Regions from separate parts of the Chryseobacillus diguaensis genome, predicted to be linked through region 3. Evidence: predicted binding sites of a transcription regulator. Region 3 holds the regulator's gene; each other region holds the start of a gene.

What was found. Region 3 encodes Rex, which represses fermentation and respiration genes when NADH is low (regulators of the CRP and FNR family bind a similar motif). Its sites were predicted from a motif close to TTGTGAAATATTTCACAA; they were not measured.
Region 1: yumC (ferredoxin--NADP reductase 2) is a predicted target of Rex. The motif match lies at 1,374-1,391, and genes of this name have one in related genera.
Region 2: ACOT8F_RS01085 (DUF3224 domain-containing protein) is a predicted target of Rex. The motif match lies at 1,705-1,722, and genes of this name have one in related genera.

Annotation. Positions count from the first base shown of each region.
Region 1 covers NZ_JBMKNV010000005.1:170,217-173,400, reverse strand. Annotated here, with positions in the region: gene yumC (ferredoxin--NADP reductase 2) at 121-1,119, opposite strand; gene ACOT8F_RS10400 (NAD(P)/FAD-dependent oxidoreductase) at 1,521-2,750, shown strand; gene ACOT8F_RS10395 (NUDIX domain-containing protein) at 2,865-3,184, shown strand, end outside.
Region 2 covers NZ_JBMKNV010000001.1:219,810-222,993, reverse strand. Annotated here, with positions in the region: gene ACOT8F_RS01095 (S1 domain-containing RNA-binding protein) at 292-741, shown strand; gene ACOT8F_RS01090 (helix-turn-helix domain-containing protein) at 1,382-1,525, opposite strand; gene ACOT8F_RS01085 (DUF3224 domain-containing protein) at 1,831-2,220, shown strand; gene ACOT8F_RS01080 (hypothetical protein) at 3,178-3,184, opposite strand, start outside.
Region 3 covers NZ_JBMKNV010000023.1:5,245-8,428, forward strand. Annotated here, with positions in the region: gene ACOT8F_RS20340 (ABC-F family ATP-binding cassette domain-containing protein) at 1-385, opposite strand, end outside; gene moaC (cyclic pyranopterin monophosphate synthase MoaC) at 529-1,035, shown strand; gene ACOT8F_RS20350 (redox-sensing transcriptional repressor Rex) at 1,039-1,680, shown strand; gene tatC (twin-arginine translocase subunit TatC) at 1,990-2,745, shown strand; gene ACOT8F_RS20360 (YdiK family protein) at 2,763-2,966, opposite strand; gene ACOT8F_RS20365 (CPBP family intramembrane glutamic endopeptidase) at 2,969-3,184, opposite strand, start outside.

The DNA of each region.
Region 1 (3,184 bases), on a different contig from region 3:
TGAGCTGAAATATCAGCGGCATTTCCATTTTTATCGGCGGACGAAAGCAGGAATCATCCCCAACAAATATTATAGAGCCATAAAAGAAAAGCCGCTCAGTTGAGAGCGGCTTAAACTTATTTATTTTCCTTCAAATAAGCTTGTACTGTGCAGCGGCTGAACGCGCGCTTTTGGATCCATGTAAGCTTTTGCGTTATTAACAGCAGTTGGAGCTTCACCAAATCCGCTTGCAATCAGGTTAACTTTTCCTTCATATGTGCAAATATCTCCTGCAGCATAAATGCCTTCGATATTAGTTTCCATTTTACTATTAACCAGAATAGAGTTTTTCTCAATTTCAAGATCCCAGTTTTTGATCGGGCCAAGGGAAGATACAAAACCGTAGTTGACAATCAGTTCATCTACATCAATGATTTCTTTGTGATCACCTTTTACTTCTTCAAGAACGATTTGCTCGATATGATCTTCGCCGTGCAGTTCAGTAGGAACATAAGGAGTTTTAATTTCTACTTTCGAATTTTTCAGAAGCTCAACACTATGTTCATGCGCACGGAATTTGTCACGGCGATGAACAAGGATCACTTTTTCAGCTACAGGTTCAAGCATGAGAGCCCAGTCAACAGCAGAGTCCCCGCCACCGCAAAGCATAACGCGTTTTCCTGAGAAGTAGTTCATATCTTCTACAAAATAGTGGAGATTTTTTTTCTCATATTTAGCAGCGTCTTCAAGTTCCATTTTACGAGGCTGGAACGCACCGTTTCCAGCTGTAATAATCAGCGTTTTAGAATAATGAATTTCACTGTTTGTCGTCAGCTTGAATACTCCGTCAGCCTGCTTTTCGACACCTTCAACAGCCTGTTCCAGACAAACAGCAGGTTCAAACTGAGCCATTTGCTGTTTTAGATTATTGACAAGTTCCTGAGCACGGATTTTCGGAAATCCGGCAACATCATATATGTACTTCTCAGGATAGAGGGCAGATAGCTGTCCGCCAAGCTGAGGCAAGCTTTCAATTATTTTTACGCTAGCCTGTCTCATACCGCCGTAAAAAGCTGTGAATAAGCCGACTGGCCCGCCTCCGATAATGGTAATGTCATAAATCTTTGTATCTTCCTTCACATAAAGTCCCCCCAGCAAAAAATATTCTTAATGAATAACATAATATCATATTTCGGGTGTGCAAAATGTATTAACATTATGGAAAAGTGCACCTCATTAAAGCAATGCGGTAATACGTTAAATATAATCATAATCAATTATACAGAATTCTACAATATTTTTGGAATTTTCTTACCTCTTATTAGGAATAATTTATAGCTTGAAAATATATGTCGAAAAGAATATGATTATATATAGACATTATTGTTAATTTTATGTGAAGTATTTTCCTACCATTTTGGCCTTTTGCGGAAAAGTAAGTGAAGGTTTTCACAATCTTTATTGCAAAAAAAGAAATAATATGTTGAAAAAGGGCAGAAGATAACATTAGCTATTTTTATACCCTACAACAAATCTGTTAAATGGATGTGATTCATTTGAGAAAGCCAAAAGTTCTTATTTTAGGTGCAGGTTACGGCGGATTGATGACAGTTACACGTCTTCAGAAGCATTTGGGTGTGAACGATGCAGAAATCACACTTGTGAACAAAAATGATTACCACTATGAAACAACATGGCTTCATGAAGCTTCTGCTGGTACGATTCATCATGACAAAGCCCGTTACATGGTAAAAGACGTTATTAACTCTGGACGCGTTAACTTTGTAAAAGGATCTGTTACAGCAATTAACAAAGAAGCAAAAAAAGTTATTCTTGAAGATGGCGAGCTTGAGTATGACTATCTTGTTGTTGCACTCGGATCTCACCCGGAAACTTTCGGCATCAAAGGCTTGAAAGAATACGCGTTTGGCATCACAAATATTAATGCAGCACGTCAATTGCGCGAGCATATCGAACTTCAATTTGCAACATACAACACGGAAGAAGTAAAACGAAAAGAACGTTTATCTATCGTTGTAGGCGGTGCCGGATTTACAGGTATTGAATTCCTTGGAGAACTTGCTGAACGTGTTCCAGAACTTTGCCGCGAGTACGATATTGACCAAAAAGATGTCCGCATTATCTGTGTGGAAGCAGCACCAACAGCACTTCCAGGCTTTGATCCGGAATTGATTGAGTACGCAGTGAACTTCCTTGAGCAAAGAGGAGTAGAATTCAAAATCGGTACAGCTATTAAAGAATGTACTGAAGAAGGCATCATCGTTGCAAAAGATGAGCAAATGGAAGAAATTAAAGCTGATACTGTTGTTTGGGCAGCAGGTGTCCGCGGTAACAGCGTTGTAGAAGAAGCAGGCTTTGAAAATATGCGCGGCCGTGTAAAAGTTTCTCCAGAGCTTCGCGCTCCTGGTCATGACGAAGTCTTCATCATTGGTGATTGCTCTTTAATCATCAACGAAGAAATCAACCGTCCATTCCCTCCGACTGCACAGATTGCTATGCAGCAGGGTGAAACTTGCGCGAAAAACCTGGCAGCATTGATCCGCCAGCAAGGACAGCTAGAACAATTCAAACCGGACATCAAAGGTACAGTTGCTTCACTTGGTGAAAGCAATGCCGTTGGTGTAGCATTCGGTAAAAAATTGTACGGCACAAAAGCATCCTTTATGAAGAAAATGATCGATAACCGTGCATTATTCATGGTTGGCGGTCCTGGAATGGTTCTGAAAAAAGGTAAATTCAAATTCTTTTAATTTTAAATGATAAAATAGGAAAAAGGCAAAAGCATTCAGGCTTTTGCCTTTTTTATATAACCTTTTAAATTGAGATTATAAAGCAGCTGATTCATTAGGGAGGCAGGAATATACATGAGTGAAGAAAAAAGGGGAAAAGTATGGATTGCAGTAGCGGGACTTGTGACTGATGCTGAAGGAAATTGGCTTGTTGTCAAAAAGAAATATGGAGGTCTTAAAGGCAAATGGTCTCTTCCTGCAGGCTTTGTGAATCATAATGAAACGATTGATCAGGCGATTGTTAGAGAAATAAAAGAAGAATCGGGAGTTATGGCTGAACTGGAGGGTGTTATCGGTATCCGCTCCGGTGTCATTAAAGAAAAAATCAGTGACAACATGATCATATTTAAACTGAAAGCCCCCCAAACAGAAGTGATGGCTCAGGAGAAGGAGCT
Region 2 (3,184 bases), on a different contig from region 3:
CCCACCATCAAAGATATATTAGTTCTTGATCTACATATTTAAAGTTCTTATTAATGAAGAAAACGTGCCGCCTTAAGGCAGCCAGATTTTATAAACATGGAATTGGCTTGATGAACATTTTAAAAATTTTCTAGAAATGAAATGAACCAAGTAAAATTTTTAACCAAACATAGTCAATGACTGGCCATTTACCCAACATTCAAAAATGAATTTCGCCAGTTGATATTATTTTCATCGAAAATTTGTTATAATGAAGTGTTTTTAACATAATTGAGGGGGAACATTATTTTTATGTCAGTTGAAGTCGGCAGCAAGGTACAAGGTAAAGTAACAGGCATCACTAATTTTGGAGCATTCGTAGAATTACCGGATGGATCAACAGGTTTAGTGCATATCAGTGAAGTTGCGGATAGCTATGTAAAAGATGTAAATGACCATCTGAAGATAGGCGATCTGGTTGAAGTAAAAGTGATAAGTATGAAAGAAGGAAAAACTTCTTTGTCCATCAAAAAAGCGATAGATAGACCTGAAGGACAAACTTCTTCTTATTCACAACGCCCACCACGCCCGGGAAGATCAGATTACCGATCCAAAGAATTTCGTCCCAAAGGTAATTTCAAACCAAAGGAAAGTTTTGAAGATAAAATGGCCCGTTTTTTAAAGGCTAGTGAAGAGAATTTGTCCACCCTCAAACGTAACACTGTATCAAAACAGGGCGGCAGAGGCGGAAGACGAGCATAACTTGTAGCGTTTTTTAATGCTTCATTATAGATAAAGGCAAGCCTGTAATTAGCTTGCCTTCTTTAAGGTAACATAAACCAATTAACAAAGAACTTACAAAGTTATCAGGCGCTTACAAATGTAAAATAAATTAAGATGTTTAAGCTAAAATAAAATAGCGGGCAATGTCCCTCTTTTTTATTGGATCAAGGGAAGATTTCCCTTGCAAGTTTAGACAGAGTCTATAGTGCAAAATAACGTCTAAAGTGACAAACTAGCATTATACCAGTATTTCAAATTTGTTAGACTGAACGGTAAAAACCGATCAGCCCATAAATAATTAGCTTACTCCAGAAAACTTTGTGGAAGATTATATCTACATCAATATGTTAGAAATTACAGACTCCTCCTTGTATAAAAGCATCAGATAGTTCATATGGGTGAAACATTGTTCCCATTTTTCAAATGCCTTTGTTAGGAAGGATATAAAATAGTTTCACTTCAGGAACTCAATTTTGGTAACAATGTAAGTAAAAGAGTTGTAGAAAGTATTTTATCCTGCTTTATTTCGATCATTTTCTGTTATTTTAATGCGAACCATAGATTTGGAAATTTCAATTTGAGTATTTAATCCGGAATTCGAAAAAAATGCATGGCTTTATTACTGGTGAACACTTTTTGTACCAGAATCTTCGAGACAGCAACTTTTTTCGTTTAAAAGGTAACGAAGTTTTCTCATCGTAATTTGCAATCTTTTTGCTGCTTCTTTTCGATTTCCAAGCGTATCTTTTAATGTTTGTAAAATAAATGCTTTCCCAACTTGTAACTCTAATTGTTTAACTTGTGCAAGAACCTCTTCTAAATTGATTTCATCTTTTTGTTCGAAGGCTTTAAGAATTTCATTGATCGCGCCCTATTGTGGAAGATAAAGATAATTATTAGGGTTGCTACTTTAGCTTTTTGAACTATCGCGCGCGTTACATTAAGTGTAATATTTCACAAAAGTAGAAGGAAAATAAATAAAAACACTCCTATCTCATTATTGATAATGGTACTTTTTGGATATTATACTGGAGGTGAATTACTATTATAATGAAGGGAGATTTACGCATGGAGGTAACATTTACAGTAAGCAAATGGGATGAAAAACCAGTAGATGACACTAGAAAAAAATTCCCTATTAATATTGCCCATGTCGAATATGATATTGAGGGTGAATTAACAGGAAAAGCTTTTGTTGAATATTTATTATTTTATATAGACTCTACTATAGATGATGGTCACTTGGCCACTTCTAAAATTTCCGGATTTCTGCATTTCGAAGGAACTTACAAGGGAAAACGGGGAACATTTACAGCTATAGAGCAAGGAATATATGATAATGGAAATCTAGATTCTCCAGCAACAATCATCAAAGCTACCGGTGACTTAGAAAGCTTGAAAGGGTCTTATAATTATAAGTTTACAGTTGAAACAAGTAAGATGATTCTAAACTTTTAAATTCTAACTAAACAGTAATAAAGGACATCCCTGTACTACCGGGAATGTCCTTTTCTTCGAACGAACTTCCTCACTATCCTGCTATTAAACTGATTAAAGACCAAAATAATAGACTGTTGAAACAATCCATCGTTGTTCAATTCTTGAGCCCTTTTCTTGAATAAGCAAAAAATAAACTTCCTAATTTTAATAAATCCTATAGTATTATACATTAAACTTAATGATTCCCCTGAACACTTCCCTTGCATCAATAATCTGTTATATTACCTAACTTATCCACTAATGCAAACCAAACTTTCCCATTATTATCACAAGTGATACCATATGGCTCAGCTTGTGTGTAGGGATCATATATTCTGTAATCTGTTCATCAGCAATGGAAAAACGTCCTATCTTTATTTGCTCCCCACCCAGTAAACCATAATGTACCGTCTATCCCAGCCGTTATTGCATGAGGGCGAGGCATTTACAATGGATCACTTCGGATATATAAACATGTCCTTTCGGTTCGAATAGAGATCTCACGGGGCCGTCGCCCTTCCCTTCCAGACATACCCAGTACCATCACTTGATAAGCTGTCTTTATCCGGCTGATTCAATGGATAGAGACCCTCTTTTACCGAGAGGCTTCTTTCGCATGGTCGCCAACTTACCCTGCCGCTGTGCTTCACAATTATGCATTTGGGTCTGCCTGTCCGACTGCGGGTCTCTCGATTGTCCGCATCTCCATCAGACTTCGCCTCACGACACCGCCATAGATTAGTCTTCGTCAGTTGTATTAGCACTCTGACGGGAGGACTTTCACCTCCGTGGAAATGAGTCTTCCATGATTCGGGAGCCGTTTTTACCTCAGTAATGTACTCCTTTAACAACTTACTTTAGTACGGATGGTTTCCGTACCAGGCGCGACTGCCCGTCGCACAAAAAAGATGCCTTTTTAAGGCATCTGGTACAAGTTCATGAG
Region 3 (3,184 bases):
GAAGGGCATCATATTCATTCATTAACTTTTCAAATGCACCTGCAGTAGGGTCAACATGAGACATTTCTGCTTCCAAAGAACGCATTTTTTTCTCCATTTGTCTGAGATCCTCAAACACAGTCAGCATTTCATCCCAAATGGTAAGGCTTGATTCAAGTCCTGTATTTTGGGCAAGGTATCCGATAGAAAGGCCTTTCGGCATGAAAATTTCGCCTGATTCATACGAAAGCTGCCCTGAAATAATTTTCAATAAAGTCGATTTACCAGCGCCGTTTCGGCCAACAAGAGCAATACGGTCTCTTGATTGAATTTCAAGTTTAATGTTCGATAAAATAAGATCAGCACCAAACGATTTTGTGAGCTGATGAACTTGTAAAATAATCATTTGTTTCACCTCTATTATGCTAGCTTAAGTGTAGCCTATGAAATCAATGAGGGCAACACTTTGCATTGCTTGCTAAGAGTAATGTCATAAAAAGACAACAAGGAAAAAATAGTGTATAGTTTGGTAAAGGAGAGGTTTCCGTAATGACGCGTTTAACTCATTTTAATGAACAGGGCAGAGCGAAAATGGTAGATATTACTTCTAAGGATTCAACAGTACGCACAGCTGCTGCTAAATCAAAAGTCAGCATGAACAGGGAAACCTTCGAAAAAATCAAAAACCAGGAGATTGGAAAAGGTGATGTGCTCGCAGTTGCACAAGTAGCAGGAATAATGGCTGCCAAGCAGACCTCCAATATTATACCCATGTGTCATCCAATCCCCATTCACGGTATTGATATAGCATTCGAATGGGAAGAAAAAGAAGATGAATTCTTTTTAAATATAGTAGCAGAAGCACGGACAAAAGGCGGTACAGGTATTGAAATGGAAGCGCTAACTTCCGTGTCAGTCTGCGCTTTGACTGTTTATGATATGTGCAAAGCCATTGATAAAGGAATGGTTATAGGCCCCACTTACCTTCAAAAGAAAACAGGGGGCAAAAGCGGCGACTACAGCCGTAATGAAGGCATCGAAGATCGTGAGGGATAAGACGTGAATTTAGATCAATCAAAAATACCCCAGGCGACAGCAAAACGCCTGCCGCTATACTACCGTTTCCTGCAGAACCTCCATGCTTCAGGGAAACAGCGGGTTTCCTCAGCGGAATTGAGTGATGCAGTAAAAGTAGATTCAGCTACGATACGGCGTGATTTCTCCTATTTTGGAGCACTAGGAAAAAAAGGGTATGGCTACAATGTTTCCTATTTGCTTTCCTTCTTTCGAAAAACCCTTGATCAGGATGAAGTAACCAAGGTTATTTTAATAGGGGTCGGAAACTTAGGAACCGCGTTTTTACATTACAATTTTTCTAAAAACAATAATACTCAAATTACCATTGCCTTTGATGTGGATGAAAGCAAAATAGGAACCGAGGTAGGGGGAGTGCCGGTTTATCATCTGGATACCCTTGAAGAAAATATGCCTGGGGATACGCCAGTTGCCATTCTAACCGTACCTGCACCGGCAGCACAATCTATCACAGACCGGCTTATTAAAAAAGGGATTAAAGGCATTCTTAATTTTACACCTGCAAGACTGAATGTGCCTGACAGTATCCGGATTCATCATATAGATCTTGCGGTAGAGCTTCAGTCTCTTGTGTATTTTCTAAAGCATTACCAGGGAGAATCTTAAGAAAAGAGGCGGCTTTCGATGAAAACAGCAGCAAAAACGGCTCTCGTTTTAGCAGGTGTGCAAATCGGGATGACATTAATACCAAAGAAAGCGCAAGCACCTAAAAGAACAAGGCTCTTTTCTTAAACTTTGTTTCTTCTCACTCTAAATTTCAGCTGAAGGACCCTTAATTTGGCAGGATCTTTAAGAAAAGATGCCCCGAAGTAAGTTAAAATGCGTGATAAAAGCATTTACGAACAGCATCACTATCTGCGAGAACAGACAAGAACAAAGTAAAGCTGTTACATTAGAAGATGGGATGGAGTTATGATGAAAAAACAGGAGATGTCGGTTTATGATCATTTAGCTGAGGTCAGAGTAAGGCTTTTTATTGTCCTTTTCTTTTTTGCAGCTGCCATGGTAGCAGGTTTTTTCCTCGCCAGGCCGGCAATTGTTTACCTGCAGCATACCAATGAGGCAAAGCTCTTTTCTCTCAATGCCTTTAAATTGACGGATCCGATGCTTGTCTTCATGCAATTCACCTTCATCATCGCCATCATTCTCACATCTCCTGTCATTTTATATCAGCTTTGGGCCTTCATCAGCCCGGGTCTATATGAAAAGGAGAGAAGGGTCACGCTCAGCTATATCCCTCTTTCCATAGGATTGTTTTTGATCGGCATATCCTTTGGTTACTTTGTTTTGTTCCCGATAGTTGTAAACTTTATGACCCAGATTTCAAGAGAGCTCGGCATTGTTCAAGTAATCGGGGTTCACGAATATTTTACGTTTCTCCTGGAACTCATACTTCCGTTCGGCATCGTGTTTCAAATGCCTGTTGCTGTTATGTTTCTGACAAGACTTGGGATTGTCACACCGATGCTTCTATCTAAAACGAGAAGGTATGCCTATTTGCTTCTTTTAATTGTAGCTGCCATCATTACCCCGCCTGAAGTAATTTCTCAAGTACTCGTTGCTGTTCCGCTGGTGCTGCTATATGAAATAAGCATCCTTATATCAAGAGCTTCTTATCGAAAAGCACAAAAGGTCATTTTTGAGGAGCAAAATAAAAGCCTCTCCGAATAGGAAAGGCTACTTTATCTTTATTTCTTATTTTTCATTTTTTTTATTTTATTGCTGAAAGCAAACATCCGAATGGAAGCACCAAAGTCAAATGTTGCTATCAGAATGAGGACAATTGTGGGAAAAGTCCACAAACCGCCTCCTGAAGAATTAACAGCCAGGTACGTAAACAAAGCACCCATTGCAAGGTAGAAAAATCCCATTATGTTTGGGCTGGTTCTCATTCTTAAAGGCCTCCAATAATCAATTGCATTTGATGATTTAATTGTTCGATCTGGTCCTTGAGCCCGAAATTAACCAATATGACCAGAGTGTTCATAGACATGTGTGCAATCATAGGTACAATGATTCTTTTTGTCCGGACATAGAGAAAGGCAAAGGTAAAACCCATTGCACTGTATAATAGTACATGTACAGGCTCAAAGTGAACGAGAGCAAAGAT